DNA from 2 places in the Acidovorax sp. KPB24-03 genome. Region 2 is predicted to be linked to the other one. Evidence: riboswitches for the same ligand, from Rfam matches in the RefSeq annotation. Region 2 holds a riboswitch; the other holds the start of a gene.
The links. A riboswitch is a leader RNA that binds a small molecule or an ion and turns the genes downstream of it on or off. The one in region 2 is predicted to bind S-adenosylhomocysteine.
Positions count from the first base shown of each region.

Region 1: linked by a shared signal. The riboswitch ahead of metH (methionine synthase) and the one ahead of ahcY (adenosylhomocysteinase) in region 2 are both predicted to bind S-adenosylhomocysteine.

Region 1 is NZ_BAAJYR010000064.1:2,750-15,664, forward strand. Features, by position in the region: gene AC27KI_RS10140 (phosphocholine-specific phospholipase C) at 1-1,533, opposite strand, end outside; gene AC27KI_RS10145 (hypothetical protein) at 1,584-1,766, opposite strand; gene metH (methionine synthase) at 1,876-4,623, opposite strand; S-adenosyl-L-homocysteine riboswitch at 4,644-4,741, opposite strand; gene AC27KI_RS10155 (transporter substrate-binding domain-containing protein) at 4,856-5,695, shown strand; gene AC27KI_RS10160 (hypothetical protein) at 5,733-6,464, opposite strand; gene AC27KI_RS10165 (DMT family transporter) at 6,759-7,748, shown strand; gene AC27KI_RS10170 (NADP-dependent isocitrate dehydrogenase) at 7,864-10,101, shown strand; gene AC27KI_RS10175 (hypothetical protein) at 10,213-10,584, opposite strand; gene AC27KI_RS10180 (hypothetical protein) at 10,616-10,939, opposite strand; gene AC27KI_RS10185 (FmdB family zinc ribbon protein) at 11,241-11,597, opposite strand; gene fmdA (formamidase) at 11,624-12,850, opposite strand.
Region 2 is NZ_BAAJYR010000002.1:11,762-30,123, forward strand. Features, by position in the region: gene AC27KI_RS00680 (acyltransferase family protein) at 1-791, opposite strand, end outside; S-adenosyl-L-homocysteine riboswitch at 943-1,039, shown strand; gene ahcY (adenosylhomocysteinase) at 1,109-2,539, shown strand; gene AC27KI_RS00690 (TlyA family RNA methyltransferase) at 2,676-3,677, shown strand; gene metF (methylenetetrahydrofolate reductase [NAD(P)H]) at 3,674-4,516, shown strand; gene AC27KI_RS00700 (hypothetical protein) at 4,566-5,168, shown strand; gene AC27KI_RS00705 (septal ring lytic transglycosylase RlpA family protein) at 5,134-5,790, shown strand; gene AC27KI_RS00710 (23S rRNA (adenine(2030)-N(6))-methyltransferase RlmJ) at 5,801-6,694, opposite strand; gene AC27KI_RS00715 (serine/threonine protein kinase) at 6,943-8,862, shown strand; gene rplM (50S ribosomal protein L13) at 9,025-9,453, shown strand; gene rpsI (30S ribosomal protein S9) at 9,465-9,857, shown strand; gene AC27KI_RS00730 (DUF6776 family protein) at 10,023-10,736, shown strand; gene AC27KI_RS00735 (bactofilin family protein) at 10,798-11,196, shown strand; gene erpA (iron-sulfur cluster insertion protein ErpA) at 11,256-11,621, shown strand; gene mdtD (multidrug transporter subunit MdtD) at 11,717-13,141, shown strand; gene AC27KI_RS00750 (anhydro-N-acetylmuramic acid kinase) at 13,146-14,255, opposite strand; gene AC27KI_RS00755 (M23 family metallopeptidase) at 14,278-15,639, opposite strand; gene tyrS (tyrosine--tRNA ligase) at 15,818-17,053, shown strand; gene AC27KI_RS00765 (LysR substrate-binding domain-containing protein) at 17,077-18,069, opposite strand; gene AC27KI_RS00770 (DUF2917 domain-containing protein) at 18,188-18,362, shown strand, end outside.

The sequences.
Region 1 (12,915 bases), on a different contig from region 2:
CAAGGTTTCGCTGTTGGGGTTGACGAAGTTGAAGCAGCTCGTCAGGTCGCCGCAGACCGCGCGGCGGTAGGGGCTGACCTGCGGCTCGGCCACGCCGAAGCGCTTTTCCAGGAACAGCAGGGTGGAGGTGTGGTCGAACACCTGCGAATTGACCCAGCCGCCCCGGCTCCAGGGCGACACCACCCACATCGGAACGCGCGGGCCCGGGCCGTAGGGCTTGCCGTCGGCCGCCGGCTGGCTCGGCGTGGCAGGCTGGAAATCGTGGTACTCCACCGCCACATCGGCGGCGGGCAGCGTGCAGGCACCGGCCAGGCTGCCATCGGGATTGCGCGACGGTGCGGCGGGCGAAGGCAGGTGGTCGAAGAAGCCGTCGTTCTCGTCGTAGTTGATCAGCAGCACGGTCTTGCTCCAGACCTCGGGGTTGGCCGTGAGCGCGTCCAGCACCTCCTGCACGTACCAGCCGCCCTGTGCGGGGCTCGACGGCCCGGGGTGCTCGCTGTAGACCGAAGGCGGAATGATCCACGACACCGCCGGCAGCGTGCCCTGGCGGATGTCCTCGCGGAACGTCTCCAGAAAGCCCTGCGGCATGGTGTTGCCGAAGCCCTTGGCCAACGGGCTCAGCGGATCGTCGATCCTGGCGTTGTAGAACGGTCCGGCCAGATCGACCGGCTGCGTGATGTCGGTCTTGGCGACGTAGATCGGCTTGCGGTCCGCGGGCATCTTCTCGATCTCGGCGCGCCAGTGGCGAAAGCCCATCATCTCGTTGCAGCCGAAGTTGTCGATCAGGCTCTGGTAGACCTTCCATTTCACGCCCGCTTTCTCCAGGCGGTCCGCGTAGGTGGTCCAGGTCCAGCCGTCGGTGGAGGCGCCGATGTCGTTGCCACCGTTGAACTGGTTGTTCAGGCCCGCAACACGGACCCTGGAGCCATCGATGGGGCTGACACCGTTCGGGCCGTTGGTGCCGGTCCAGTAGAAAAGCCGGTTGGCGATGGTGCCGGTGTGCATGCCGCAGTGGTAGTGGTCGCACAGCGTGAAGGCGTCGGCCAGCGCGCGCTGGAACGGCACCTCCGCCGTTTCGTAGTAGCCCATCGACAAGGGCAGCTTCGCATCGGGCCACTGGGACATGCGCCCGTGGTCCCAGGCCGCCTGCGAGTCCAGCCAGGTGTGGGGCGTGCTGCCGGCGCGCTGCGCGTTGCCCTTGGCTTCGTCCAGGCGGTAGGGCACATAGGTGCTGGGCGGCGACGTCTTGGTGTAGGTCTGGTAGAAAACGTTGCGGCCGTTGGGCGTCGGGATCGGGAAACGGTCACCGAAGCCGCGCACGCCCTTGAAGGTGCCGAAGTACCCATCGAACGAGCGGTTCTCCATCATCAGCAGGACGACGTGCTGCACGTCCTGGATGGTGCCGGTGGCGTTGTGGGCCTCGATGGCCAGGGCGCGGCGGATGGCCGGTGGGAAGGCAGTGAGCGTGGCCGAAGCCGCGCCCACGCCGAGCGCGGTCGTGAGGAAATTGCGTTTGGAGGAATCGACGGTCATTTGGAGGAGTCTTTCTTGTCCGTGAGCGGGGTTCCGGGGGGCTGCCCCGTTCAGGGCTTGGGCGCGCAGTGCGTGTCCGGACTGGCGCATGTGGCCGCCGCTGCGGGAACGGTGGCATCCGAGCCACCGCTGCCACCGCAGCCCGCCAGCAGCAGGGCAAGAAAGAGCGCGCTGGCGCCCGGCAACGGGCGGCCGATCAGAGGCAGCGGCGAGCGCTGCAGAGGGATGGTCATGGCGTGGGAAGAAGGGAAGGAATGAAGTCCTTCATTCTTCCCGCCGACTGTGGCGCCAGAGTGACGTCAGCGTGACGCGGCGGGGGCACCGCCGTGACGCCGCCGCCGGTCAGAGGTTGGGTGCGAGCAAGCGCTGCAGGATGCCTTCGTCCATGCCACGCCGCGTGGCCAGGTCGTGCACCTGGTCTTCGCCGATCTTGCCGACGTTGAAGTACTGGCTCTCGGGATGCCCGATGTAGAAGCCGCTCACGCTGGCGGCGGGCGTCATGGCCAGGCTTTCGGTGAGGCCCATGCCGATCTCGCCGCACTGCAGCACGCGGAACAGTTCGCTCTTGGCGCTGTGGTCCGGGCAGGCCGGGTAGCCGGGCGCGGGACGGATGCCCTGGTACTTCTCGGCGATCATGTCGTCGTTGCTCAACTGCTCGCCGGCCGCATAGCCCCACAGGTCGGTGCGCACGCGGTGGTGCAGGCATTCGGCAAAGGCTTCGGCCAGGCGGTCGGCCAGGCTCTTGAGCATGATGGCCGAGTAGTCGTCCAGCGCATCGACGAAGGCCTGCTCTTTCTTCTCCACGCCCAGGCCCGCCGTGACGGCGAACAAGCCCGCGTAGTCGGCCACGCCGCTTTCCTTGGGCGCCACGAAGTCGGCCAGGCACCGGCTGGGGCGCGGCACGCCATCGATCACGTGCTTTTCGGTCTGCTGGCGCAGGCCGTACCAGGTCATGGCAACCTCGGTGCGCGATTCGTCGGTGTAGAACTCGATGTCGTCGCCCACGCTGTTGGCCGGGTACAGCGCCAGCACGCCGCTGGCACTCAGCCAGCGGCCCTCCACCAGCCGGCGCAGCATGGCCTTGCCATCGGCGAAGACGCGCGTGGCCTGCTCGCCCACCACCTCGTCGGTCAGGATGGCAGGGTACGGGCCGGCCAGGTCCCAGGTCTGAAAGAACGGTCCCCAGTCGATGTACCGGGCCAGCTCGTTGAGGTCGAAGTTCTTGAACATGCGCCGCCCCAGCAGGCGCGGCGTGGCCGGGCGGTAGGCCGACCAGTCGATGGGCGTGCGGTTGGCGCGGGCCTTCGCCAGCGGCCACAGGGGCGTCTGCTTCTTGTTGGCGTGCTGGGTGCGCACCTTGTCGTAGTCGGCGTTCAGCTCCTGCACGTAGTGGTCGGCGCCGTCGCCCAGCAGGCTCTGCGCCACGCTCACGCTGCGCGACGCATCGGGCACGTAGACCACGGGGCCTTCGTAATGCGGCGCGATCTTGACGGCGGTGTGCACACGGCTGGTGGTGGCACCGCCGATGAGCAGCGGGATCTTCTTGATGCGGAAGTGCTCGTCCTTTTGCATCTCGCCGGCCACGTATTGCATCTCTTCCAGGCTGGGCGTGATCAGGCCTGACAGGCCCACGATGTCCGCGCCCTCGACCTTGGCGCGCGCCAGGATCTCGTGGCAGGGCACCATCACGCCCATGTTCACCACCTCGAAGTTGTTGCACTGCAGGACCACGGTGACGATGTTCTTGCCGATGTCGTGCACGTCGCCCTTCACGGTGGCGATGATGATCTTGCCCTTGCTGCGCACGTCGCGGCCGGCCAGTTCGTCCTGGCGCTTTTCTTCCTCGATGTAGGGGATCAGGTGGGCCACGGCGGATTTCATCACGCGGGCGCTCTTGACCACCTGCGGCAGGAACATCTTGCCCGCGCCGAACAGGTCGCCCACCACGTTCATGCCGTCCATGAGCGGGCCTTCGATCACGTGCAGCGGCCGCCCGCCCTTGGCGACGATGGCCTGGTAGGCCTCTTCGGTGTCTTCCACGATGAAGTCGGTGATGCCGTGCACCAGCGCGTGCGACAGGCGTTCGCCCACGGTCTTCGGATGTTCGGGCGTACCGCGCCATTCGAGCCGCTTGCTCTCGTCCTTGGCACCGCTGCGGGCCGTCTCGGCCACCTCGACCAGGCGTTCGCCGGCGTCGGGGCGGCGGTTGAGCACCACGTCTTCCACGCGGTCGCGCAAGGTGGGCTCCAAGTCGTCGTACACGCCGACCATGCCTGCGTTGACGATGCCCATGTCCATGCCGGCCTGGATGGCGTGGTACAGGAACACGGTGTGGATGGCCTCGCGCACCGGGTCGTTGCCACGGAAGCTGAAGCTCACGTTCGACACGCCGCCCGAGACCTTGGCGCCCGGCAGGTTCTGCTTGATCCAGCGCACGGCCTCGATGAAATCGACCGCGTAGTTGTTGTGCTCTTCGATGCCGGTGGCCACCGCGAAGATGTTGGGGTCGAAGATGATGTCCTCGGGCGGAAAGCCCACCTCGTCAACCAGCACGCGGTAGGCCCGCTCGCAGATCTCGATCTTGCGCTCGTAGGTGTCGGCCTGCCCCACCTCGTCGAAGGCCATCACCACGGCGGCGGCGCCGTAGCGCTTCACGAGGCGCGCCTCGTGCTTGAACTTCTCCACGCCCTCTTTCATGGAGATGGAGTTGACGATGCCCTTGCCCTGGATGCAGCGCAGGCCGGCCTCGATCACGTCCCACTTGGAGGAGTCCACCATGATGGGCACGCGGGCGATGTCGGGCTCGGAGGCGATCAACTGCAGGAAGCGCACCATGGCCGCCTTGCTGTCGAGCATGGCCTCGTCCATGTTGATGTCGATGACCTGTGCGCCGTTCTCCACCTGCTGGCGCGCGACGGCCAGGGCCTCTTCGTACTGGTCGTTCAGGATCATGCGGGCGAAGGCCTTGGAGCCGGTGACGTTGGTGCGCTCGCCGATGTTGACGAATAGCGTGCCCTCGCCGATGGAAACCGGTTCGAGGCCCGAGAGCTTCATGGGAGGCGGGATAAGGGGGGCGGACATCAGGCTCACCTGCGCAATCGGTAGTTGGGAACAGGCGAGCGTCGTTGGACAGTGGGGCCATCGCCGCCCGAGCCTGACGCCTGGTTGAGCCGGTTGATCGGCAGGCGCTGCAACGCTCCTCGGGGGCGGCCGGATTTTACGCGCCCTGCGACCGGGCCCTCACCGCGCCCCGCCTCCCGAGCGGGTTCTCCGGACAGCGGCATGGAAAGTGCTTGGCCGCTTCCCAGGAAGGAGCCCTCCCATGCAATCGCCCTTCGATGGTGCAACGCCCAGCCTGTGGGCCGGTGAGATTCTGCAACGCCGCCGCCTGGTGTGCGGCTCCATTCTGGCCCTGGGCCTGTCGGGTCCGCTGGCGGCCGCCGAACATCGGGATCAGCTGGAGCGCATCCGCTCCGCCCGGGTCCTTCGCGTGGCAGTCCCACAGGACTTCCCACCGTTCGGCTTTCCGCAGGGCAGCGAGCTGGCGGGCTTCGACATTTCCATTGCCAAGATGCTTTCGATGCACCTGGGCGTGTCGCCGCAGATGGTGCCGGTGCCCAGCGGGGACCGGCTGGCGGCACTGTTGGAAGACCGCGTCGACATCATCATCTCCAGCCTGGGCAAGACGCCCGAGCGCGAGAAAAGCATCGACTTCTCCAGTGTCTACGCCCCGACCTACCTCGGTGTCTTCAGCCAGCAGAAATTGAGCCGCGACGAATTGCTGAAACTTCCAGCCCCGGTCGTCGGAGCGGCGGAAAACAGCCTGGAGGAATCCCTGGTCCGGGCATTCCTGCCGACCGCGAAAATCCAGGGATTCAAAGGCAGCGCCGCGTTGCTGGACGCCTATGCCGCAGGCCATTTCGAATTCTTCGCGGGTGGCAACGTGCTGGTGGAATCCATCAAGGATGTCGGTCTGCGCACCCGTGTGCACCAGGTGGCGCTCCTCAAAGAGAGCCCGTGCTACATCGGCCTTCGGCAAAACGAAGCACGGCTGAAGGACGAGATCAACCGCTTCCTGGCAAGCATCCGTTCGTCAGGCGCCCTCATGGTCAACGCCATGAAATGGTTCCGCCAGAGCTTTTCGGCCGACATGTTCAAGTGAGCAGCACGGGCAGCGGCGCCCACCTTCACCCTCTGATTCATCGCACCGGCAAGAACTGCAGGAAAGAGCCACCCACCAGCCCCTGCACATAGGTGATGGCGGCACGGCGGTACTTTTCGGTGGCCACCGCCGACAGCAAGTCGAGCCGGCCGATGATCTTGCCGAACTCGCGCTCGAAGCTCAGATTGCGCCCCTGCGGACCGATCTCGTCGGCCAGCAGCAGCGGCTGGCCCGCCGCGGTGCGGCGCTGCGAGAGCATCCACACGGCGATCTCCACATTGCGCGCCGCGTTGTACAGGTGCTGGGCATCCAGGCTGTCGAGCAGGAAGAACTCGATCTTTCCGTCGTGCGCGGTGATCAGCATGTCGGCCGTGGCATAGATGAACGCCGCCACGCGGTCGCCCGCGAATTCGGGCGCCAGGGCCGCAGCCATCGCCGCGATGTCGCGCCGCCCCTGCAAGGGCGCCCAGACCCCGCCCTTTTCGATGGTGGTGCGGACCTGCTCCATGGCCTGCTCGCGGCCCACGGCGCTGGTCTTGCGCCATTCGGCAGGGTTGCGGCGGTAGAGCTTGTCCATCAGCCGATAGAGGCTGTCCAGGTTCTCGCGCATGGCCAGCGTCGCCATGCGGTTCACGTCGGACTGCCCCAATTCGCTGCCATTCGCAGACGCGCCTTTGACCTCGCCATGGGGCGCGGGCGGGCTGGTGCAGCCGGACACGGCCGCCAGCGTGCAGCAGGACAGGAGGAGCGGAACGAACGTCAGTCGCATTGCGCCGCATTATCGACAAGGCTTGAAAAGCAGCCAGGGTTTCCTGAAACTGCCGAGGCAGTCTTTCCGTACTCAAGTCGATGCCGCAGCAGGGCCGTTGGAGGTGGGCCCATGCCATGTGATCGACTCCCGAAACCAGTTCACTGCGGTTTCGGATAGTCATCGGACAATAAGGAGCAAAAATACTCTAAAAGAGGCCACATTCGGCCAAGTCAGGATATTTACACGCAGAGTTGTCGTACAACTTGTGCAAAATTCACCGTTTTGGGGCGCCGCCCCGCCTGGAAAGAAGCCATGTCGCCCCCTATCTCCCCACTAGCGCAACGCAGGAACGTCTTCCTGCTGGCGTTGTTTTGCTGCCTGCTCTGGGGCAGCTCGTACCCTGCGATCAAGAATGGCTACGCGCTGTTCGGCATCGACAGCAGCGACACCCCATCCAAGCTCGTGTTCGCCGGCTGGCGCTTCGCCCTGGCGGGCCTGGCGCTGCTGGCCTGGGTGGCCGCCAGCGGCCGGCAGATCAGCGGCTGGCCGGCCCGGGCGTGGGGCCAATTGGCGCTGCTGGGCCTGTTGCAGACCACGCTGCAGTACATCTTCTTCTACATCGGCGTGGCGAACACGACGGGGGTGAAGGCGTCGATCATGAACGCCACCGGCACCTTCTTCAGCGTGTTGCTGGCGCATTTCCTGTACCACAACGACCGCATCAGCCATGCCAAGGCCTGGGGCTGCATCGTGGGCTTCGCGGGGGTCATGGCGGTCAACCTCGGCGCCGGGCTGGCCGGAACGCTGACCGATTTCGAGTTCGCCCTGCTGGGCGAAGGTTTCGTGGTGATCGCCGCCCTGGTGCTGGCGCTGGGCGGCGTCTACGGCAAGCGCATTTCCCAGGGGATGGACCCCATCGTGATGACGGCCTACCAGTTGACCATCGGCGGACTGGTGCTGCTGGCGCTCGGCTATGCCTTGGGGGGGGGCGCTGGGCGAGGTGACGTGGGCTTCGTCATCGCTGCTGGCCTATCTGGTGGTGCTGTCGTCGCTGGCCATCTCGATCTGGAGCCTGCTGCTCAAGCACAACCGGGTGAGCCTCATCACCGCGTTCAACTTCATGGTGCCCGTGTTCGGCACCTTGCTGTCGGCCTGGTTCCTGGAAGAAAGCCTCCTCGAATGGCGCAACGCGGTGGCCCTGGTGCTGGTGTGCAGCGGCATCTGGCTGGTAACGAGGGTATCCGCACCGCGCGCGTGAGCCTGCAGCAGCGCGTCCAGCGGGCACCCCTTTCGTCCCCGTGATCGGGCATGTGGGCACCTGCCCCGAACGGCGCTGAGGGGCATCTGTGCCGACTGCCTTCAGAAAGCGCGAAAATCACCGGCTGATCTGTCACCCCTTCCCAAGGAACGCAAGCGAATGAGCACGACGCAACCGACCATCATCTACACGCTGACCGACGAAGCCCCCGCCCTGGCGACCGCCGCCTTTCTGCCGATCGTGCGGACCTTCGCGGCCCCAGCGGGCATCCACGTGGAGACCAGCGACATCTCGGTCGCCGGCCGCATCCTGGGCCAGTTTCCCGAGCGCCTGACCGAGGCACAGCGCGTGCCCGACAACCTGGCCGCCCTGGGCAAGCTGACGCTCTCGCCTGACGCCAACATCATCAAGCTGCCCAACATCAGCGCATCGGTGTCGCAGCTGGTGGCAGCCATCAAGGAACTGCAGGGCAAGGGCTATGCGATTCCCGACTACCCCGAAAATCCGACGACCGACGAAGAAAAGGACATCCGCGCCCGCTACAACAAGTGCATCGGCAGCGCGGTGAACCCGGTCCTGCGCGAAGGCAACTCCGACCGCCGCGCACCCAAGGCCGTCAAGGAATACGCCCGCAAGAACCCGCACAGCATGGCCGAATGGAGCCAGGCATCTCGCTCGCACGTCTCGCACATGCACCACGGCGACTTCTACCACGGCGAAAAGTCGATCACGCTCGACAAGGCGCGCGACGTGAAGATGGAACTGGTCGGCAAGAGCGGCAAGACCACGGTGCTCAAGCCCAAGGTGTCGCTGAAGGACGGCGAGATCATCGACAGCATGTTCATGAGCAAGACGGCCCTGCTCGAGTTCTACGAAAAGGAGATCGAGGACGCGCACAAGACCGGCGTGATGTTCTCGCTGCACGTCAAGGCGACGATGATGAAGGTGTCGCACCCGATCGTCTTCGGCCACGCCGTGCGCATCTTCTACAAGGAAGCCTTCGCCAAGCATGCGCAGCTGTTCGAAGAACTGGGCGTGAACGTGAACAACGGCATGGTCGATCTGTACAACAAGATCGCCACGCTGCCCCAGAGCAAGCAGGACGAGATCAAGCGCGACCTGCACGCCTGCCACGAAAACCGCCCCGAGCTGGCGATGGTCGATTCGGCCAAGGGCATCACCAACTTCCACTCGCCCAACGACGTCATCGTCGATGCCTCGATGCCCGCCATGATCCGCAACGGCGGCAAGATGTGGGGCGCCGACGGCCGCCTGAAGGACACCAAGGCGGTGATCCCCGAGAGCACCTTCGCCCGCATCTACCAGGAGATCATCAACTTCTGCAAATGGCATGGTGCCTTCGACCCCAAGACCATGGGCACCGTGCCCAACGTGGGCCTGATGGCCCAGCAGGCCGAAGAGTACGGTTCGCACGACAAGACGTTCGAAGTGCCTGAAGCCGGCGTGGCCAACATCGTCGATCTGGCGACGGGCGAAGTGCTGCTGAGCCAGAACGTGGAAGAAGGCGACATCTGGCGCATGTGCCAGGTGAAGGACGCGCCGATCCGCGACTGGGTGAAGCTGGCCGTGACCCGCGCCCGCAACTCCGGCATGCCCGCCGTGTTCTGGCTGGACCCGTACCGCCCGCACGAGAACGAGGTCATCAAGAAGGTGAAAACCTACCTGAAGGACCACGACACGACCGGCCTGGACATCCAGATCATGAGCCAGGTGCGCGCAATGCGCTACACGCTGGAGCGCGTGATCCGCGGCCTGGACACGATCAGCGTCACCGGCAACATCCTGCGCGACTACCTGACCGACCTGTTCCCCATCATGGAACTGGGCACCAGCGCCAAGATGCTGTCCGTCGTGCCCCTGATGGCCGGCGGCGGCATGTACGAAACGGGCGCTGGTGGCTCGGCGCCCAAGCACGTGCAGCAACTGGTGGAAGAAAACCACCTGCGCTGGGATTCGCTGGGCGAGTTCCTGGCCCTGGCCGTCAGCCTGGAAGACCTGGGCCTGAAGACCGGCAACCAGCAAGCCACCCTGCTGGCCAAGACGCTGGACACCGCCACCGGCAAGCTGCTGGACAACAACAAGAACCCCAGCCCCAAGACCGGCCAGCTGGACAACCGCGGCAGCCAGTTCTACCTGGCCCTGTACTGGGCCCAGGAACTGGCCGCGCAGACCGAGGACACGGCCCTGGCCGCCAAGTTCGCCGGGCTGGCCCAGACGCTGGCCGACAACGAGCAGAAGATCGTCGGTGAACTGGCGGACGTGCAGGGCAAGCCGGCAGACATCGGCGGGTACTACCTGCCCGACCCGAAGAAGACCGAGGCCGTGATGCGGCCCAGCGCCACGCTGAATGCGGCGCTGGCTGCCGTGACCGCCTGATCCGCGTGAGAAAGCGCCGGCCCTTGCACAAGGGCTGGCCGGTTTCGAAAGCGCCTGCCCACCGCAATGTGGGCAGGCGCTTTTCTTCATGGCCGCCGGATCGGACCGCCTCTATCGGGGAACGAACAGCAGCTGCCCCTCGGGCGTCGGCCGATAGCTGAAACGTCCGTCGAGCACCACCTTGCCGCCGATACGAGCCACCCAGGTGTAATCGCCCACGCGGGTGCCCGCGTTGCCGAAATCGCTGGGATAGTGCACGGTCCCGGCACGCTCGCCGCCCCCTTGGGGCTCGGCGGTCGCGGTGGTCGTCTTCCCGTCCGGCGTGGTCACGGTGAACTCCACACGCGGCTGGCGGGTCGCCATCTTGTCGCTCACGCTCAGCCCGATGGCCGGGCGCGCGGTGTACAGAACGCTCTGGGCGAAAGCCGGGGCCGCTGCGGCCAAGACCGCCATGCATGCGGCGCTGCGAAAAGAAAATGCCATCTGTGCTCCTTTGTCTTTCTGAGTGAGCGGTTCAATCGCCGCACCGCACCGCCCGAAGTGGCGCAACGGAGGCCGGCTCCCAGGGCGCGCGGCCGATGTGCGTGCCGCCACCCCAACCGTACTCGAAGGGTTCGCCCTGCGGCGACGTGCCGAACGCACTGATGCGCCCTTTGCCCACGTCCAAACCCCAGGCCTGCTCCAGGCGCGTGATCTCCAGCGGCGTCCCGGGCGGCAGCGTGCGGACCCGCTGCAGGCCGTGAAAGCGGTCGTTCGCCGTATCGCGCGGATGCGGTGAGAGCACGAGCGTCGGCGCATCGCGCACCTGGTAGAGGCCGGATTCCTGCAGCAGCACCACACGGGCCGGCGCACGCAGCGGCAGGCATCCGCTGGAAGCCAGATCATCACGGCCTTCACAGCCGGCCAGTGCCGCGAGAAGCGGCAGCCACGCCAGTCCAGCCCGGCGGCCGCAAGCCGACAGGCGCCAGGGCTCAACCCACCTTGCCACACGATTTGCCATGGGCGAAATGTGTCGCAACAGGCACCGCCCAGGGGTAAGACAACAGCGCAGCTGCGCCTTCTGGGGCCGCGGCCCCCGTCATTTTGGTCATGCGTGGGCCATGGGGCGCCACCCCACGGCTCGCCTACGTCCCGGTCACCTAGTGGCTGATCATCCAGGGCCGCTTGGACGGAAACGCCTTCGCTCCGCTCGCCGCCGTCACCGTGGCGCTGCGCTTGCCAGAGCCGCAGCAGCCGCACCCCGCCGGATGGCGCATCCGCCCGTAACTGCCTTCTTCACCGTTGCGGGAGGAGCGCGGCGCATGCTGCGCCCGCTCGTTGGTGTCGAACGCACGGCGCTGCTCCGGGCTCACGCAGGCCAGCCGGGGAGCGCTGGCGAAGACGCGGGGGGAGGCAGCGCTGCACCGAGGGCAGGCAGCGGGCTCGTTGCGCAGCGCCAGGCTGCGCAGGGCATCGAAGCCGCCACACATGGCGCACTGGTAGTCGTAGGTGGGCATGGCGCGGTGTCCTGTGGTGGAGGGAATCAGACGAGGTCGGGCGACAGCGGCATGTCGATGCTGCCGTCCAGCATCTTCACCGGGCCGCTGGCGTTCGGGTTGATGTCGAACTCGAAGATCTGCGTCGGCAGCCACAGCGTGGCGCAGGCGTTGGGCACATCGACCACGCCGCTGATGTGGCCCTGCACAGGGGCTGTTCCCAGGATCGAATACGCCTGGGCGCCGCTGTATCCGAACTTCTTCAGGTATTCGATCGCGTTCAGGCAGGCCTGGCGGTAGGCCACGTTCACGTCCAGGTAGTACTGCTTGCCCGCCTCGTCGACCGAGATGCCTTCGAAGATCAAATAATCGTTGTAGGTCGGCACGATGGGGCTGGGTTTGAAGATCGGGTTCTTGATGCCGTACTTCGCCATGCCGCCCTTGATGAGGGTGACCTTCATGTGCACCCAGCCGGCCATTTCGATCGCGCCGCAGAACGTGATTTCGCCGTCGCCCTGGCTGAAATGCAGGTCGCCCACCGAGAGGCCCGCGCCGTCGACATAGACCGGGAAGAACACTTTCGATCCGCGCGACAGGTCCTTGATGTCGCAGTTGCCCCCGTGCTCGCGCGGCGGCACGGTGCGCGCGCCTTCGGCCGCGGCCTTGGCCTTGGCCTCGCCGGTCAGGCGGCCCATGTGGGCGGTGACGGCCGAGGGGGGGTTGGCCAGGCCAGCGGTGGGATCGGTGTCGATGAGCTTTTGCTCACGCTCGTTCCAGAGGTCGAGCATTTTCTTGTCGGGCAGGCAGCCGATCAGGCCGGGGTGGATCAGGCCGGCGAAGTTGACGCCCGGAATGTGGCGCGAACTGGTGAACATGCCCTTGAAGTCCCAGATCGATTTCTGTGCCTCGGGGAAATGCTCGGTCAGAAAGCCACCGCCGTTCTTCTTGGAGAAGAACCCGTTGAAACCCCACAGGCTGTCCTGCTTGGCGCCGATGTCGAGCAGGTCCACCACCAGCAGGTCGCCCGGCTCCGCACCCTTGACGCCCACCGGGCCCGAGAGGTAGTGCACCGTGGTCAGGTCGATGTCGCGCACGTCGTCGGCGCTGTCGTTGTTCTTGATGAAGCCGCCGGTCCAGTCGAAGGTTTCCAGAATGAAATCGTCGCCCGGGTTCACCCAGCAGGCCATCGGAATGTCGGGGTGCCAGCGGTTGTGGATGTTCTCGTTCTGGGTCGGCGATTGGTTCAGATCGACGTGGATGAGGGTTTCAGCCATGGCGTGCTCCTGGAAAGTGAAGGAAGAGAAGGCGAGAGGGAAGGAACGAAAAATCCGTCGCGGAC
Region 2 (18,362 bases):
TTCAGCGAGCCGATATGGATCAGCAGCGGCGGCAGCAGGAGCAGGCCCGCTGTGTGCTCCATCTGCAATCCGAAGAACAGCATGGCGGCCAGCGGCGCCAGCAGGAGCAGCAGCCGGCCGGAGCGGGCCTGGAATGCATCGCGGAAGACGGCGATGAGCGCGCCATAGGTGAAGTAGGCGGGGTATTCGAACCAGTGCTGCATCTCGCCGGTCAGGTCGGCATTGCGCGCGGTGAGAAAGAACGCGAGATAGGCCACAGCGGCGAGGCCGGCGAGCCAGCGAGACCGGAACACGCCCAGCAACCCTGCGCCTGCCAGCACCAGGTAGCACAGGCTTTCTATCGGGATGGTCCACAAGGGCCCGTTCATCAGGTGCTTGATCGGGTTGTTTTCGAACACGCCCGGCAGGTAGGGGTAGTCCCTGATCAGCAGCAGGTTGCGAAAGTAGCCGAGCGTATCGGGGTGGGCCAGAAAGTCCGCGGCCGGCATCGAGTTGAAGAAGATTCCGAACAGAAAGACGTTGGTGAGCACGGCGAACAGCACCCCGGGCCAGATCCGCAGGAACCGCTTGGACAGGAACGCCAGCACCTTGGGCTGGCGCAGCCAGCTCTGGGTGACGAGGTAGCCGCTGATCGTGAAGAACGTCATCACCGCCACGCCACCCACCATGTCGGAATGCAGCCAGGTGGGCGACGCGGTGTGCGTGATGTGGAAGTGGTGGCTGAAGATCACCGCGCTCGCCGCGCAGATGCGCATCAGATCGAACAGGTTGCCCCGGTGCTGTGTGGACATTGTCTCTGGGTTCTTCTGGCCCTTTGCGGGCGTATCGCTGGTTGTCTTGTTGTCAGGCCGGCACCTCGAATCCATGCCGGTCTCTGCTCTGTAGCGTGCCACGGTCGGCGCGCTGGCATGGGCGCGAAGCGCGATGTCCTTATAATCGCCGCTTTCCGAGGAGCGTTGCAGCGTCTTTACCCCCGGTGCCCGGTGTGCGGCAGGGACGCGAGGCTCGGATCATCATTTTGCAACGACGCTCGCCCACGCTTCTTGTGCGGTGAGTGAGCCATTCCCCTCCGATGCGTGGTTTTTTACCTTCTTTACCGGAGAAAACCATGAGCGCAGTTCTCAAGCCCCAGGCCGACCAGGCCATCGCCGACCTTTCCCTTGCCGCATGGGGCCGCAAGGAAATCCGCATCGCCGAGACCGAAATGCCCGGCCTGATGGCCATCCGCGACGAGTTCGCGGCCAGCCAGCCGCTCAAGGGCGCGCGCATCACCGGCTCGCTGCACATGACGATCCAGACCGCCGTGCTGATCGAAACGCTCAAAGCCCTGGGCGCCGACGTGCGCTGGGCTTCGTGCAACATCTTCTCCACCCAGGACCACGCCGCTGCCGCCATCGCCGCCACGGGCACGCCGGTGTTCGCCATCAAGGGCGAGTCGCTGGAAGACTATTGGGACTACACCCACCGCATCTTCGACTTCGGTCCCAAGGGCAGTGCGGGCGAAGGCCCCAACATGATCCTGGACGACGGCGGCGATGCCACGCTGCTGATGCACCTGGGCCAGCGCGCCGAGAAGGACGCCTCCCTGGTCGCCGGCAACGGTGCCAGCGAGGAAGAGCGCATCCTGTTCGCCGCCATCCGCAAGAAACTGTCGGAAGACGCGACCTGGTACACCCGCAAGTCGGCCGAGATCATCGGCGTGACGGAAGAAACCACCACCGGCGTGCACCGCCTGAACGAGATGTCCGCCAAGGGCACGCTGCTGTTCCGCGCGATCAACGTGAACGACTCGGTCACCAAGTCCAAGTTCGACAACCTGTACGGCTGCCGCGAGTCGCTGGTGGACGGCATCAAGCGCGCCACCGACGTCATGATCGCCGGCAAGGTCGCCGTGGTGGCCGGCTACGGCGACGTGGGCAAGGGCTCCGCCCAGGCGCTGCGCGCGCTGTCGGCCCAGGTGTGGGTCACCGAGATCGATCCCATCAACGCCCTGCAGGCCGCCATGGAAGGCTATCGCGTGGTGACCATGGACTACGCCGCCGACAAGGCCGACATCTTCGTGACGACGACGGGCAACAAGGACATCATCACCCACGACACCATGGTGAAGATGAAGGACCAGGCCATCGTCTGCAACATCGGCCACTTCGACAACGAGATCGACGTCGCGTCGATCGAGAAGTACGAATGGGAAGAGATCAAGCCCCAGGTGGACCACATCACCTTCCCGGACGGCAAGAAGATCATCCTGCTGGCCAAGGGCCGCCTGGTGAACCTGGGCTGCGGCACGGGCCATCCGAGCTTCGTGATGTCGTCGTCGTTCGCCAACCAGACCATCGCGCAGATCGAGCTCTTCACCAAGCCCGATGCCTACGAGGCCGGCAAGGTCTACGTGCTGCCCAAGCTGCTGGACGAGAAGGTCGCGCGCCTGCACCTGAAGAAGGTCGGCGCCATGCTGACCGAACTGACGGACTCGCAGGCCGCCTACATCGGCGTGAGCAAGAGCGGCCCCTACAAGCCCGACACCTACCGCTACTGATCGGGCGGGGCTTCGCGCCCCGGGGCGGCGGCCGGTGACTCCGGCCTGTTTGCCCTGTTTTGCTATAAAAATAATAGCTTCTTGCGCTAGATAAATATGCGCTGGAGGCCCTTTTGACTCTGAAAAGGACGGGCGCATGCGCGCAGACGTGTATCTGGTGGACAAGGGCCACGCCGCGACCCGGTCGCAGGCGCAGCGCCTGATCGCGGCCGGCGTGCAATGGCGGCTGGCACCCAGCCTGCCCTGGCACAAGGTGGCCAAGAACGGTGACGAGATTCCGGACATCGCCGAAGTGCAGTTGCTCGACCAGTCCGAGGCGCGCTACCTCTCGCGCGGCGGCCTCAAGCTGGAAGGCGCGCTCGTGTCCGCGGGCCTGGACGTGGCGGGCTGGCGCTGCCTGGACGTGGGCCAGAGCACCGGGGGCTTTACCGACTGCCTGCTGCAGCGCGGCGCGGCCCAGGTGATCGGCGTGGACGTGGGCCACAGCCAACTGCACGACCGCCTGCGGCAGGATCCGCGCGTGGTGGCCGTGGAAGGCGTCAACGCCCGGTCCCTGACGGCCGCATCGTTGCAGGACGCCTGCGAGGACGCCTTGTCCGAGCAGGTCGAGCAAGACCCCGACGACAACGAGACCCAGCCCGAAGCGCCCTACGGCTGGATGCGCAACGGCGGCCTGATCGACGACGAGTACGACGACAGCGACGATGCCAAGGAACACGACGTCGAAGCCTTCAAGGCCGAGCGCTCTGCCCGGGCGCGGGCCCGCGCGGAGGGCGCCCTGCCCACCGTGCGCCGGCGCCGGGCAGGGCTGGAGCAGGTGGACATCACCCCGGTGTTCGATCTGGTGACGGGCGATGTGTCGTTCATCTCGCTCACGCTCATCCTGCCGGCGGTGGCGCCGCTGCTCAAGGCCGGCGGCGACCTGCTCATGCTGGTCAAGCCGCAGTTCGAACTGCAGCCCGGCCAGGTGGGCAAGGGCGGCATCGTGCGCGATGTGTCGCTCTACGCCGTGGTCGAGCAGCGCATCCGCGGCTGCTGCGCGGAACTGGGCCTGACAGTAGCCGCCTGGATGGACAGTTCCATCGATGGCGGCGACGGCAACCGTGAATTCTTCGTCCATGCAAGGAGGGCGGCATGACTGCCTCCAATCCACCCTTACCCGTCAGTTTCGAATTTTTCCCCCCCAAGACGCCCGAAGGGGCCGAAAAGCTGCGTGCCGTGCGGCAGGCGCTGTATGCCCGGCGGCCCGAGTTCTGTTCCGTCACCTACGGTGCGGGCGGCTCGACGCAGGAGGGCACCTTCACCACCGTGCGCGAGATTCTGGCGGAGGGCGTGAGCGCGGCCTCGCACTTCTCGTGCATTGGCGCCACGCGCGAGACGGTGCGCAGCCAGCTGGCCACGCTCAAGGCCATGGGCGTGAAGCGCCTGGTGGCCCTGCGCGGCGACCTGCCGAGCGGCTACGGCGCGGGCGGCGAGTTCCACTACGCCAGCGATCTGGTGGCCTTCATCCGCGCGGAGACGGGCGATGACTTCCACGTGGAAGTGGCCGCCTACCCGGAAGTGCACCCCCAGGCCCGTTCGCCCGAAGCCGATCTGCAGGCCTTCGCGCTCAAGGTGCGTGCCGGCGCGCACTCGGCCATCACGCAGTACTTCTTCAATGCCGACGCCTACTTCCGCTTCGTGGACGACACGCGGCGGCTGGGGCTGGATGTGCCCGTGGTGCCGGGCATCATGCCCATCCTGGGCTCCACGCAGCTCATGCGTTTCTCCGACGCCTGCGGCGCCGAAATCCCACGGTGGATCCGCATGCGGCTGCAGGGTTTTGGCGACGACACGGCCAGCATCAAGGCCTTCGGCCTGGACGTGGTCACCGGCTTGTGCGAGCAACTGCGCGACCGTGGCGTGCCGGGCCTGCACTTCTACACGATGAACCAGAGCGCCGCCACGCTGGAGATCTGCCGCCGGCTGGGCCTTTAGACGCCGGCGGCCACTCCGGTAATATCGCCCCTTCGTTTTTCTGCCCACTATGACGTCCGCCTTCGCTCCCCTGTTGGTCGCCACCCTGTGCTGCGTGGCGTCTGCCCCGTCGTGGGCCCAGACACGGTACGTCTGCCGGGATGCAGCGGGCAACAGCTTCACGATGTCGCGCCCCTGTCCCTCCGGCACGACGACGTCGGTGGCGGCCACGGGGCCTGTCGCACCACCTCCGGCGTGGCGCTATGAGCCCCCGGTGCGCTCCGTGCCCGAAGGGCCGGCGTACCAGCGCTACATGAGCGCCCGTTGCCGCTCCCTGAGCGACACGCTGCGCGGAGGCTCCTCCGGCATTCAGCCCGACGCCTATGCTGGCATGCGCCGGGAGTACCAGCGCGACTGCCACGACGAGGAATCCGACGCTTCCTCCCGCTATTTCAGGGAGCAGAGCGAGGCGCGCAAGCAGCGGCAGGAGCAGGAGCAGCAACTGCGCGTGGCAGCCCAGGCCTCCCGCGAAGAGGCCACGCGCCACGCCGAGCAATGCCGGGAGTCGCGCCGCATTCTCACCGCCAAGCGGGCCCGCACGGACCTGACCGAAGGCGAAAGAAAGGACTTGAAGCGTTTTGAAGACGCCTACGAAACGCGCTGCCAGCGCTGAACTGCCCCACCGCCTCGGTGCGCTGTTGTCTGGCGCGCTGCTGTCGTGCGCCCTGGTGGCCTGCGCGGTCAAGGCGCCTGCGCCTGGCGACGACACCATTGCGGCGACGCAAAAGCCATTGATTCCCCTGCCGGCGCCAGCCCAGCCGCCCCGCGCATCGGCCCCTGTGAAGCCCCCGCCGGCCATCGCGGGTGAGGCGCCCTCCAAACCGTCGGACGCGGATGCGTCCTCCGAGAGCGATGCCGCCGATGCGTTCGTGCAGGAAGGCTTGGCCTCCTGGTACGGGGCCCGGTTCCACCGCCGCCGCACGGCCAGCGGGGAGCGCTTCGACATGAACGAATTCACTGCTGCCCACCGCACCTTGCCCTTCGGCACGCGCGTGTGCGTGCGCAGCTTGGTGACCGGCCGCGCCGTGCAGGTGCGCATCAACGACCGCGGGCCCCACTCGCCCGGCCGCATCATCGATGTGAGCCGCGCCGCCGCCGGGGCGCTGGGATTGCTGGGGCTGGGCACCAAGCCGGTCGTGGTCTCCCAGGCGCCGGAAGACGCCGCGGCGCAGTGCCCTGATGCCTCGGTTTCCGGCCTGTCGCAGGCCAGCCCGCTGCCAGCCTCTGGCGAATAGGCGGGCGGGCTCAGCCGCCCGACTCGAGCGTGTGCGAGGCGTGGTGGTCCTGCGCCAGCAGCTCAGCCATCTGCGGCAGTGCGGGCTTGAGCGCCGCTTTCAGCGTGAACGGCGGATTGATCAGGAACATGCCGCTGGCCGGCAGCCCCGGGCGGCGGGCCTGTCCGTCCGCGGCGCCCGTCACCTTGCTCGATTTCACGGTGAGCGTGGCATGCAGCCACGACTTGCCGGCCTTGGTGGCCAGCGTCTTGAGCCGCCGTGGCAGGTCATGGGCTTCGGGCCGGGGAATGATCGGGTACCAGACGGCATAGGTGCCTGTCGCAAAGCGCTTGAGCGAGTCTGCGGCCATGTCCAGGACGCGCCCGTAATCGCTCTTGATTTCATAGCTGGGATCGCACAGCACGAGAGCGCGGCGGGCCGGTGGGGGCAGGAATTTCTTGATGCCTTCGAAGCCGTCCTCATGCAGCACCGCCACCTGGCGGCCGGCCTCCAGCTGGGCCACATTGCCGGCCAGCGCGCGCAGGTCGGTCGGGTGCAATTCGAACACCTTGAGCTTGTCGCGGTCGCGCAGCAGGCGCTGCGTGATGAAGGGCGAGCCGGGATAGACCCGCGTCACGTTGCCCTGGTTGAAGGCGCCGACCATGTCGACATAGGCTTGCAGCGCGGGCGCCAGGGGCTCTTTGAGCACGGCAGGTGGTACCAGGCGAAGGATGCCGTCCCCCGCCTCTCCGCTCGTGGCGGCGTAGTCGCCGTCCAGGCGGAACAGGCCGGCGCCGGCATGGGTGTCCAGCACGGTGAGCGCTGCGTCTTTCTGCGTAAGGTGTTGCAAAGTGGCAATCAGCACCGTGTGCTTGAGCACATCGGCGTGGTTGCCCGCATGGAAGGCGTGGCGGTAACTGAACATGATGGGCCAATGGTAACCACGCACCGCCCGGTGCCGCGTGATCGTGCCCGCTTCGTCATGGCGCAGTGGGGGCCCGGGCGCTGCCGGGGCGATGGCTTGGAGCAGTCGCCGGGCGCCTTGTTGCCGCCAGGGAGCGGGCTTGCTGCATGATGGCGGCTTCGGCCAATGTGTTGCAATCCATCCACTTGTCCGTTGCCGGGTGCGCCGTTGCTGGTGCACCATTGCCGCCCGAAAGCCCAGCCGTCACCATGTCCGCCATCACCAGCACCGAACCCCCGACCGACGTCCACCACGTCGACGCCCTGCCGGCCGGGACGCGTCTGGGAGAGTTCGAGGTGCTTTCGCTGCTGGGGGTGGGCGGGTTCGGCATGGTCTACAAGGCATTCGACCATTCGCTCCTGCGCTTCGTGGCCATCAAGGAATACATGCCGTCGGCGCTGGCGGCGCGCGCGCAGGGCAGGTCGCTGTGGGTGCGGTCTTCCACCCAGGAGCAATCCTTCCAGGCGGGGCTGGCCTCGTTCGTGAGCGAGGCCAGGCTGCTTGCCCAGTTCGACCATCCCTCGCTGGTGAAGGTCTTTCGCTTCTGGGAAGCCAATCACACCGCCTACATGGTCATGCCGCTCTACACGGGCATGACGCTCAAGCAGGCCCGCGCGCACATGCGCACGCCGCCGCCCGAGGCCTGGCTGCGCAAGATGCTGTGGTCGGTGCTGAGCGCGCTGCGCGTGCTGCACGACGGCCAGACGCTGCACCGCGACATTTCGCCCGACAACATCTTCCTGCAGGACAGCGGTCCTCCCGTGCTGCTGGACCTGGGGGCTGCACGCCATGCGATCAGCGACCACGGGCACCAGCACACGGCGGTCCTGAAGGTCAATTACGCGCCCATCGAGCAGTACAACGACGGCGAGAGCGATCTACGGCAGGGTCCGTGGAGTGATCTCTACGCCCTCGGCGCCGTGGTGCATGGCAGCCTGTGCAACGACACGCCGCTGCCGGCCACGCTGCGGTCGATCCGCGACCGCATGGTGCCGTTCTCACGGGTGGCCAAGACCGTGCGGCGACAGTTCGGTGTGGAATATTCCACGCCCTTCGTGGCCGCGATTTCGCAGGCGTTGGCCCTGCGGCCGGATGAGCGTCCCCAGAGCATCGACGAATTCCTGCGCACCATGGACATGGTCGCTCCGCCGGAGGGCATCGACCAGTTCGATTTTCGCGCCGAGCTGGGCGATATCTGGGTGGAGCCGGCCGACCGGCGTGGTACGGGCGTGGCGGTGCCCATGATCGACATCACCTCCGTGCCTCTGCCGGCGGTGGGCGTACCCTTGCCTGCGCCTCTGGCCGCTGCGGTGGAGGCGCCGACGGTGGACACGGGTGCGCAGTTGCACATCGATCGGCAGGAGGCTGGCGACACCGTGGTGTCCGATGGGCAGGACACGGTTTTCATGGATGGAGGACAAGAGGTGGCAGATACCGTGACAGGTGGCGATACGGTTTTCGAGGAGCGCCGTCCTCAGCATCCAGAAAGGCTGGGGCGTCCGAAGACCCGCCGAAGCCAGGCTGCGGGCGAGGAGGCCCCGGCATCGGCAGTCGCTGGCGTGCGCCGCCGTCCCTTGCTTTGGGCGAGCGCCGGCGTGGTGGCTATGGCTGTGGTCGCTGCCGGACTGTGGTGGAACGCCTCGCGCGACACGCCCCATCCCACCAAGTACACCCCAGAAGACCAGATCATCACGGAACTGGCCGAGCCGCCAGCGCCGGTGGCCTCTGCACCCGCCGAATTGATCCCCGTGGTCGATGAAGCGGCCACCGCACCGGCTCTGCCGGCCGCATCCGCAGCCTCGGTGGCCGCAGCGCCCGCATTCGTCGTTGCATCGGCACCACGGCCCAAGCCTGTTCCTCGCAAGGTGGCCGAGCCCACGCCTGCGGCCGTGGCCGCGGAAGCGCCTGCATCGCCCGAGCCTGCGCCGGTTCCAGCCGCCACGCCCAAACCGGCGGTCGCACGCGTGGCAGGGCCGGACGAAGCGTGCGCCAACGCCGGATTCATCGCCCGACCGATGTGCATCCACCAGCAATGCCAGAACGCGGCGGTGGCCAACCACCCGCTGTGCGTCGAGAATCGGCGCCGGCTGGAAGCCGAAGAACGCCGCCGCACGATGCTGTCCCAATAGCCCTGCCTTGGCATTTTCCCGCCACTTCGTATAATGGCTGGCTTCGCAGCGCTTTTTTGGTCCCGCGGCGGAGCATTCATACCACCTAAGAGGCTTCCTTCAGAGATGCACCGACCGTGGAAAAGGACCGACAAACCCCCCGTTCTTTGAAAAGAGAAACTCATGTCTACTTTCAGCGCAAAGCCCGCTGAGGTCGTGCACGAGTGGTTTGTGATTGACGCGACCGACAAGGTCCTCGGACGAGTAGCCAGCGAAGTTGCTCTCCGTTTGCGCGGCAAACACAAGGCCATTTACACGCCTCACGTCGATACCGGTGACTTCATCGTCATCATCAACGCCGCTCAGCTCAAGGTCACCGGCACCAAGTCCCTGGACAAGGTGTACTACCGCCATTCGGGCTATCCCGGCGGTATCACGGCCACGAACTTCCGCGACATGCAAGCCAAGCACCCCGGCCGCGCGCTGGAAAAGGCTGTCAAAGGCATGCTGCCCAAGGGTCCCCTGGGCTACGCGATGATCAAGAAACTCAAGGTGTATGGCGGTGCTGAGCATCCCCACACCGCCCAGCAGCCCAAGGCGCTGGAAATCTAAGGAGCCTTGAGATGATTGGTGAATGGAACAATGGCACCGGCCGTCGCAAGTCCAGCGTCGCCCGCGTGTTTCTCAAGAAGGGTTCCGGCAAGATCACTGTGAATGGCAAAGACATTCAGCAGTATTTCGGCCGCGAAACCTCGATCATGATCGCCAAGCAGCCGCTCGCGCTGACCAACCATGTCGAAACCTTCGACATCCAGGTCAACGTGCACGGCGGCGGTGAATCCGGCCAAGCCGGTGCCACCCGCCACGGGATCACCCGCGCCCTGATCGACTACGACGCAACGCTGAAGCCCGCACTGAGCCAAGCCGGCTTCGTGACCCGCGATGCACGTGAAGTCGAACGGAAGAAGGTCGGTCTGCGTTCTGCACGCCGCGCCAAGCAGTTCTCCAAGCGTTAAGCTTCGCCGCTGCAAAAGACTGCCATGCCGTGCTGGGCCTTTACAAAGGCTGCAAGAGCGACGTGTCAGTCGGCCGAAAGCACTTTCGGGTGCTTTCCGGCTTCAAAAAACCGCCTGTCCGGCGGTTTTTTCATTTCTGCTCCTCCATTTGTTGAATAGGGAAACATGCGACTCAAGCTGCTACGTCGCCGTTTGACCATCAGTGCGCCGCGGGTGTCGGTCCGAAGCGCGATGCCATGGCCTGTCCGCTGGGTGCTGCTGGCCATTTTCTTCGGCCTGTGCGCCGCGCTGGCGCTCTGGGCCTTCGAGTTCGGCAAGAGCATCGCAGGGCTGGATTCCCGCTCCCGGGCAGAACTGGTGCGCTTGCGCGAAGAGGTAGCCCAGTTGCGCGAGGAGCAGCGGCTGCAAAAGGACACGTCGAGTTCTACCGGCACGCTGCTGACCGCCGAGCGCACCACGATGGATCGCCTGATGGCCCAGATGCGCCAGCTGGAGGCGGACAACCGCGCCCTCCGGGACGACCTGGGCTTTTTCGAAAAGCTCATCCCGGCGGGCAAGACCGAAGGGGTCAGCATCCGTGGACTGCAGGCCGACGTGGTGGGGGGCAGCCAGTTGCGCTGGCAGGTGCTGGTGATTCAGCCGGTGCGCAACGCGCCCGAATTCCGTGGGCGGCTGGAGTTGATGCTGGCAGGTACGCGCGATGGACGCCCCTGGACACAGGCGATTCCCGCGGATGGGCAACCCCTTCAGTTCCAGCAGTACCGCCGGGTGGAAGGGTTGTGGCCGTTGCCCGGCAATGCCGTGGTAAAAACCGTGACCGCGCGGGTCTTGGAGGGCAGTGCGGTGCGTGCCACCCAGACCCTGAGCATCGAAGAATAGCGGCGGTGGCGGCGTCAGCAATGGGCCCATTCCCTCCCGTGCCAACCGACTGGAGTGTTCCATGTTCTCTCGCAAGAAGCAGCCCCCGATCAAGAGCCTGATCGCCCATGGCACCCGCATCAACGGCGAAGTGCGGTTTTCCGAGGGCCTGCGGATTGATGGCGAGGTGGCGGGGGACGTGCGGGCCAGCGACGAGCAGCCCAGTATCCTGGTGATATCGGAGTCCGCCCGGGTCGAAGGCGCGGTGCATGCAGCCCACGTGATCGTCAATGGCACGGTTCTCGGACCGGTGCATGCCGCGGAACTGCTGGAGCTGCAGCCCAAGGCCCGCATCACCGGAAACGTGCACTACAAATCGCTTGAAATGCACCAAGGAGCCACGATATCGGGACAGATGAGCCCATCGACCGTGCTGGTCGAGGAAAAACCCACACTGAAGTTGGCGTCAAACGCCAGCTGACCCACATTTGAGGGGTGTTGCAGTACCATCGACGGCAAACCCTCCCGAAGGAGCACTCCATGAGCGCCGTAGCCGAAAACATCCAGACCAAAATGCCCGCCCCGATTCTGTTCACCGACAGCGCGGCGGCCAAGGTGGCTGACCTGATTGCCGAAGAAGGCAACCCCGACCTGAAATTGCGTGTGTTCGTCCAGGGCGGCGGATGCTCGGGCTTCCAGTACGGTTTCACGTTCGATGAAATCACGAACGAAGACGACACCACCATGACCAAGAACGGTGTGTCGCTGCTCATTGATGCCATGAGCTACCAGTACCTGGTCGGTGCCGAAATCGACTACAAGGAAGACCTGCAGGGCGCCCAGTTCGTCATCAAGAACCCGAATGCGACCACCACCTGTGGCTGCGGATCGAGTTTCTCCGCCTGATGGCGCGATTTTTCGCCTGACTCGAAAGCCGCCTTCGGGCGGCTTTTTGCTGGGCACGTGCGGCGGAACCCATTTCCGCCGTTGATCGGAACGGCATGCAACAAGAGCGCTCCCTTCAAATCCTGCTATGGCTGGTGGCCGTCGGCTTTTTCATGCAGACGCTGGACGCCACCATCGTCAACACGGCCCTGCCCACCATGGCGCACAGCCTGGGGGAAAGTCCGCTGCGCATGCAATCGGTCGTGGTGGCGTATTCGCTGTCCATGGCGCTGCTGATCCCAGCATCGGGCTGGGTGGCCGACCGCTTCGGCGCACGGCGGGTGTATCTGAGCGCCATCGTGCTGTTCGTCGTGGGATCGGTGCTTTGCGCTGTGTCGAGCCGGCTGGACCAATTGGTGGCGGCGCGGGTGGTGCAGGGCCTGGGCGGAGCGCTGTTGCTGCCGGTGGGACGGCTGGTGGTGCTGCGCACCTTTCCGCGCGAGAAGTTTCTGCAGGCCATGAGCTTCGTGGCGATCCCCGGCCTCATCGGGCCGCTGATCGGCCCCACGCTGGGTGGCTGGCTGGTGGAGGTGGCATCGTGGCACTGGATCTTCCTGATCAATGTGCCGGTCGGCCTGATCGGGTGCCTGGCGACGCTGCGGTACATGCCGGCCGTGCCCGGCGCCCCGGTGGCCCGCTTCGACCTGGCGGGCTATCTCATGCTGGCCTTCGGCATGGCGGCGCTGTCTCTGGCGCTCGATGGACTGTCGAGCCTGGGGCTGCGGCAGGCGAGTGTGCTCGTGCTGCTGATTTTCGGGTTGGCGAGCCTGGTGGCGTACTGGCTGCATGCGGCACGCAAGCCGAACCCGCTGTTCTCGCCCCGGCTGTTCTCGGTGGCCACGCTGCGCATCGGGCTGCTGGGCAACCTGTTTTCGCGCCTGGGCAGCTCGTGCATGCCCTTCCTGATCCCCCTGATGCTGCAGGTGACGATGGGCTACACCCCCCTGCATGCCGGACTGATGATGCTGCCGGTGGCACTGGCCGGCATGTCGATGAAGCGTTTCACGACGCCATTGATCACGCGGTTCGGATACCGCCGTGTGCTGGTGGGCAACACGCTGATGGTGGGGATCACGATGGCGAGTTTTGCCCTCTCGACCCCCTCGCAGCCGCTGTGGTGGCACATCGTGCAGTTGGCGATCTTCGGGGCGGTGAATTCGCTGCAGTTCACGGCCATGAACACGGTCACGCTCAAGGACTTGAACCAGGGCATGGCCAGCAGCGGCAACAGCCTGCTGTCGATGGTGCAGATGGTGGCCATGGGCATGGGGGTGGCCGCCGCGGGCGGGGTGCTCTCGGCATTCACGGGCCACTTCGGGAGCGGGGGTGCGCAGCAGACGCTGTGGGCCTTCCAAGGCACCTTCGCCTGCATGGGGCTGGTGACCATCGCCTCGGCAGGCATCTTCTGGCAGTTGTCTCCACGCGACTCCGAACGCGGCGCGGCTGCGGACGACGTGCCCGACGTGCCGGAGCACGTCTGAGCCGTCAGGCGGGGTAGATTGCGCCCAGGATGCGCGGCCCCGCCGCGCCGGTGACGCTGGGGAGGTTGCCGCTTTGTCGCTCCACGGCTCGGTGGGCCAGCCATGCGAAGGCGGCGGCTTCCACCTGCAGGGCCGGCATGCCGTGCTCGTCGGAGGCCGATACGGCGACCCCGGGCAGAAGTGCCTGCAATCGGTGCATGAGGTGGCCGTTGAGGGCGCCGCCGCCGCACACGATCAGCGGGTTGCCGCCGTCGCCGAAACGGCGCACGCCATCGGCGCAGACGCTGGCCGTGAATTCGGTCAGGGTGGCCTGGACATCGGCCGGAGCGGCCGATGCGAACGCCGGCAGGTGCCCTTCCAGCCAAGCGGGGTTGAAAAGGTCACGCCCTGTACTTTTGGGTGGTGGCTGCGACAGATACGGCTCGGACCGCAACGCACCGAGCAGCGCGGGCAGGACCTGCCCGCTGGAAGCCCAGGCCCCGTCGCGGTCGAACGGCTGGCCCGTATGCTGCTGGCACCAGTGGTCCATCAGTGCGTTGCCTGGCCCGCAATCGAATCCCAGCACCGCACCCTGCGAACCCAGCACGCTGAGGTTGGAGATGCCGCCGATGTTCAACACGCAGACTGTCCGGCCGGACTGGCTGAACATCCCCTGGTGAAACGCCGGTACCAGCGGCGCACCCTGGCCGCCCGCCGCCACGTCGCGGCTGCGGAAGTCGGCCACCACGTCGATGCCCGTCGATTCGGCCAGCAAGGCGGCATTGCCCAGTTGCAGCGTGTATCCGGTGCCGTCGAAGGCCTGGGGGCGATGGCGCACCGTCTGCCCGTGGGCGCCGATGGCGCGAACGGCGGAGGGTGGCAGGCCGGCCTGGTTCAAAAGCGTGTGCACCACGCCGGCATAGGCGCGCGCCAATGCGTTTCCGGCCAGCGCAGCGCGGTGCAGTTCGTCGGCACCGGGTGTGTTGAGCGCGAGCAGTTCTGCTCTTAAGTCAGGAGCAAAAGGCGCGCATGCATATTGCGCGACCTTGCATTTTTGCTCGGAGAAATCTGCCAGCACCCCATCGACTCCGTCGAGCGAGGTGCCCGACATGAGTCCGATGTACAACGCTGGCATGGGGCCGGAACGCGCAACGCGCTTACTGGGCGCTGGCTTGCTGCACCTGGGCGGCGGCCGACAACTGGATGCGCATGTTCGATGCCAGGCGGTTGAAGGCGGCGCGCGAGGCGCTGGACACCGGCGTGGCAGCTTCGCTCTGCTGGGCGATCACCATGGGGTCCTGGTGCTGGCCATCCACGCGGAATTCGAAGTGCAGGTGGGGGCCGGTGGCCCATCCCGTCGCGCCGACGGCGCCGATGGTCTGTCCCTGCTCCACGCTCTGGCCCTTGCGCACGTCGATGCGGCTCAGGTGGGCATACACGGTGACGTGCTGGTTGCGGTGCTTGACGTAAATGACATTGCCATAGCCGTTCTGCACCCCGGCGAAATCGACCGTGCCATCGCCCACGGTGCGCACGGCCGTGCCGGTGGGCGCTGCGAAGTCGGTGCCCAGGTGGGCGCGCCATTTTTGCAGGATGGGATGAAAGCGCATCTTGAAGCCGCTCGAGATGCGCGAGAACTCCACCGGCGAGGTGAGGTAGGCGCGGCGCATGCTCTCGCCGTCCAGCGTGTAGTAGGCGCCCTTGGAGGCGGGCGTGTCCTGGAACCAGACGGCGTCGTGCGTCTTGCCGTTGTTGTGGAACTCCGCGCTCAGCACGCGGCCGCTGCGCAGCGGCTCGCCATCGGCTTCGAGCGTTTCGTAGACCACCGAGAATCGGTCGTCCTTGCGCAGGGCGCGGTGGAAATCGATGTTGCTGGCGAACACTTCGGCGATCTGCGTCGCCACGGCATCGGGAATGTTGGAAGCGTCGGTCGCGGCGAACAGCGAGCTGCGGATGATGCCGCCGGCCAGCCGCGTGCCCACGGTGAGCGGCGCCGTCTCGACGCGCGAGGTGAATTCGTTGCCCTTGCGCTGCACGACCAGCCGGCGGAAATTGCCGCTGTCGTCCTGGACCCAGCGCGCTGTGAGGCTGATGAGGCGGTGATCGTCCGTGGTTTCTGCCGATACGGACCGGCCCGAGCGGCCCAGCAGGGTCTGGCGCACCTGGCCGTCGCTGCGAAGGAAGGCGGCGGCCGCCGGGTCCGCCACACCCAGGCGCTGCAGGATGGCCTCGGCGGTGTCGCTGCTGCGGGTCTGGTCCGAGCGGTAGAGGGAATAGTTGGGAATGTCCACCAGCGCTGGCAGGGACTGGTCGCTGGCCAGCGAATCCACCGCGTATTCGACCGTGCTGCGGGGCAGGTCGGCGGGGTCCGGCGCGAAGGAGGCGACGGCGAAAGCGCCGCCGCCGCCCGTCAGCAACAGCGTTGCGATGGCGGCGGTGATGCGTTTGGGATGGGTCTGGGCGATGCGCGATAGCCGGTCCAGCAGTGCGAGGCTGGCGGATGTCAAGCCATTGTTCAAAGTGTCTTACCCCAGGGTGAGGTGCGTTCGGGCCGGGTGGGGGCGGAACGCACAAGCTTGGTCAGGCTGCAGCCATTCGGTGCAAGGGTCCGAACCGGCAGGACCACTAGAATCCGCCACTGCAAATGTGGGCCGGAGTATAACGACGAGCGCCCCGGAAACCCCCAAAAAAACCCTTATGAATCAATCTGCTGTTACAACATTCCCAATCACCGATGGTGTAGGACGGGCGCTTGAGGTATCGCTCCGGGGCGCTGACGAATTGCTGCCCCGCGACGAATGGACGAAGAAGCTGGCACGCTCCGAGGCGACCGGCGTGCCGCTGCGCATCAAGCTGGGGCTGGATCCGACGGCGCCGGACATCCACATCGGCCACACCGTGGTGCTCAACAAGATGCGCCAGCTGCAGGACCTGGGGCACCAGGTGATCTTCCTGATCGGCGACTTCACCAGCCTGATCGGCGACCCCTCCGGCCGCAACAGCACCCGGCCGCCCCTCACCCCCGAGCAGATCAAGGCCAATGCCGAGACCTACTACCGCCAGGCCAGCATGGTGCTGGACCCGGCCAAAACGGAGATCCGCTACAACAGCGAATGGAGCGAGCCGCTGGGCGCGACCGGCATGATCCAGCTCGCCGCCAAGTACACGGTCGCGCGCATGATGGAGCGCGACGATTTCCACAAGCGCTTTTCGACCGGGCAGTCGATCAGCGTGCACGAATTCCTCTACCCGCTCATGCAGGGCTACGACTCGGTGGCACTGAAGAGCGACCTGGAACTGGGCGGTACCGACCAGAAGTTCAACCTGCTGATGGGTCGCCATCTCCAGCAGGAGTACGGCCAGGAGCCGCAGTGCGTGCTCACCATGCCGCTGCTGGTGGGTCTGGACGGCGTCGACAAGATGTCGAAATCCAAGAACAACTACATCGGCATTGCGGAAGACGCCAACACCATGTTCGCCAAGGTGCTGTCCATCTCCGACACGCTGATGTGGGACTGGTACACGCTGCTGTCGTTCAAGTCCCTCGCCGAGATCGCCGCGCTCAAGGCCGAGGTGGAGGCAGGCCGCAACCCCAAGGACGCCAAGGTGATGCTCGCCAAGGAGATCACCGCGCGCTTTCACAGCGCGGCGGCCGCCGATGCGGCCGAGGCGGACTTCATTAACCGCAGCAAGGGCGGGGTGCCCGACGAGATTCCCGAGGTGGCCCTGGCCGGGGCGCCGCTGGGCATTGGCGCGTTGCTGCGCCAGGCCAATCTGGCGCCTTCCGGCAGCGAGGCCAGCCGCCTGATCGATGGTGGTGGCGTGCGTGTGGACGGCGGTGTCGTCAGCGACAAGGGGCTCAAGCTGGAAGCGGGCACTTACGTGCTCCAGGTGGGCAAGCGCAAGTTCGCGCGGGTCACGCTCAGCGCCTGAACGCGGCACGCGCCGCACGCGCGTCAGTCCAGGTTGTCGCTCAGGTCGGGGTCAGGCACGTCGCCGATGGCCTCGCGCGTGGCCTGTGCCTGTAGGGTGAGCCAGGCGCAGAACGCCCGGATTTCCGGCCGCTGCCCGCTGCGCGGCCCCACGAGCAGCCAGTACGCCAGCGGTGAATCGAGCCGGTAGCCCGGCAGCACTTCCACCAGATCGCCCGACGCCAGCGCGTCGGCGATGAGCGGCATGCGCGCCAGGGCTAGGCCCTGGCCGGTGAGCGTGGCCTGCACGATCTGATGGGCGTAGTTGAAGTACAGCCAGCGCTTGGGCTGCAGCTTTTCCTGCCCGTTGAGCTCGAACCAGCGGCGCCAGGTGAGCCATTCGAGGTGCATGGTGCGGTGCGCATCGCCCGCTTCGATGAGCGTGAAGCGCGCCACGTCCGCGGGCCCGCGGATGGGCGGATTGCTCTTGATGAGCCAGGGGCTCGCCACCACGGCCAGCTGCTCGCCGAACAGGCGCTGCGAGCCGCTCATGTTGGCGCTGGGCAGGCTGTAGCGCAGGGCCAGGTCCACGTCGGCGGTTTCCAGGTCCACGGCCACATCGCTCGCGTCGATGCGGATGTCGATGTCGGGGTTTTCGCGCTGGAACTCTTCCATGCGGGGAATGAGCCACATCGAGGCGAAGCTGGCCCAGGTGGTGATGGCCACGCTTTTGCGGCCCGCGGTCTGCCGCACCAGCCGCACGCAGGCATCCATGCGTTCAAGAGCCGGGGCGACGGCCCGCTGCAGCTGCGCGCCGGCGCTGGTCAGCTCCACCGCCCGGGTGTGGCGCAGAAACAGCGGCACGCCCACTTCTTCTTCCAGCGCCTGGATCTGGCGGCTGACCGCCGACTGGGTGAGCGACAGCTCTTCCGCGGCCGCCCGGAAGTTCAGGTGGCGGGCCACCGCGAGAAAGGCGCGCCAGTGACCGACCGCCACTGGCCGGGTGCGCAAGTGGGTGATGGGGGCAGGCAGATTCATGGCTGGGATTGATGAGGCTTGGGAATCAAATTATCTCCGGCTTTTCATTGGACCGGATGGGGGTGGTGAGCCGAATATCCAGTCCTGTCAACACCGAAATTCATGCAAGGAGCGCGCCATGTCAAACCCTTCCGTTCTGGAATCGCAACAATCCCGGGTGGGCGCTGCGTCGGCCCGGACCATGGCGGGTTGCTGGATTTTGCCCCCACGCCGCGCCTTGGGTTTGTATCCCACCCAGCGGTCGCGGCTGCGCATCGAGCGCGGCGGTGTCTGGCTCACGGTGACAGGCGGCA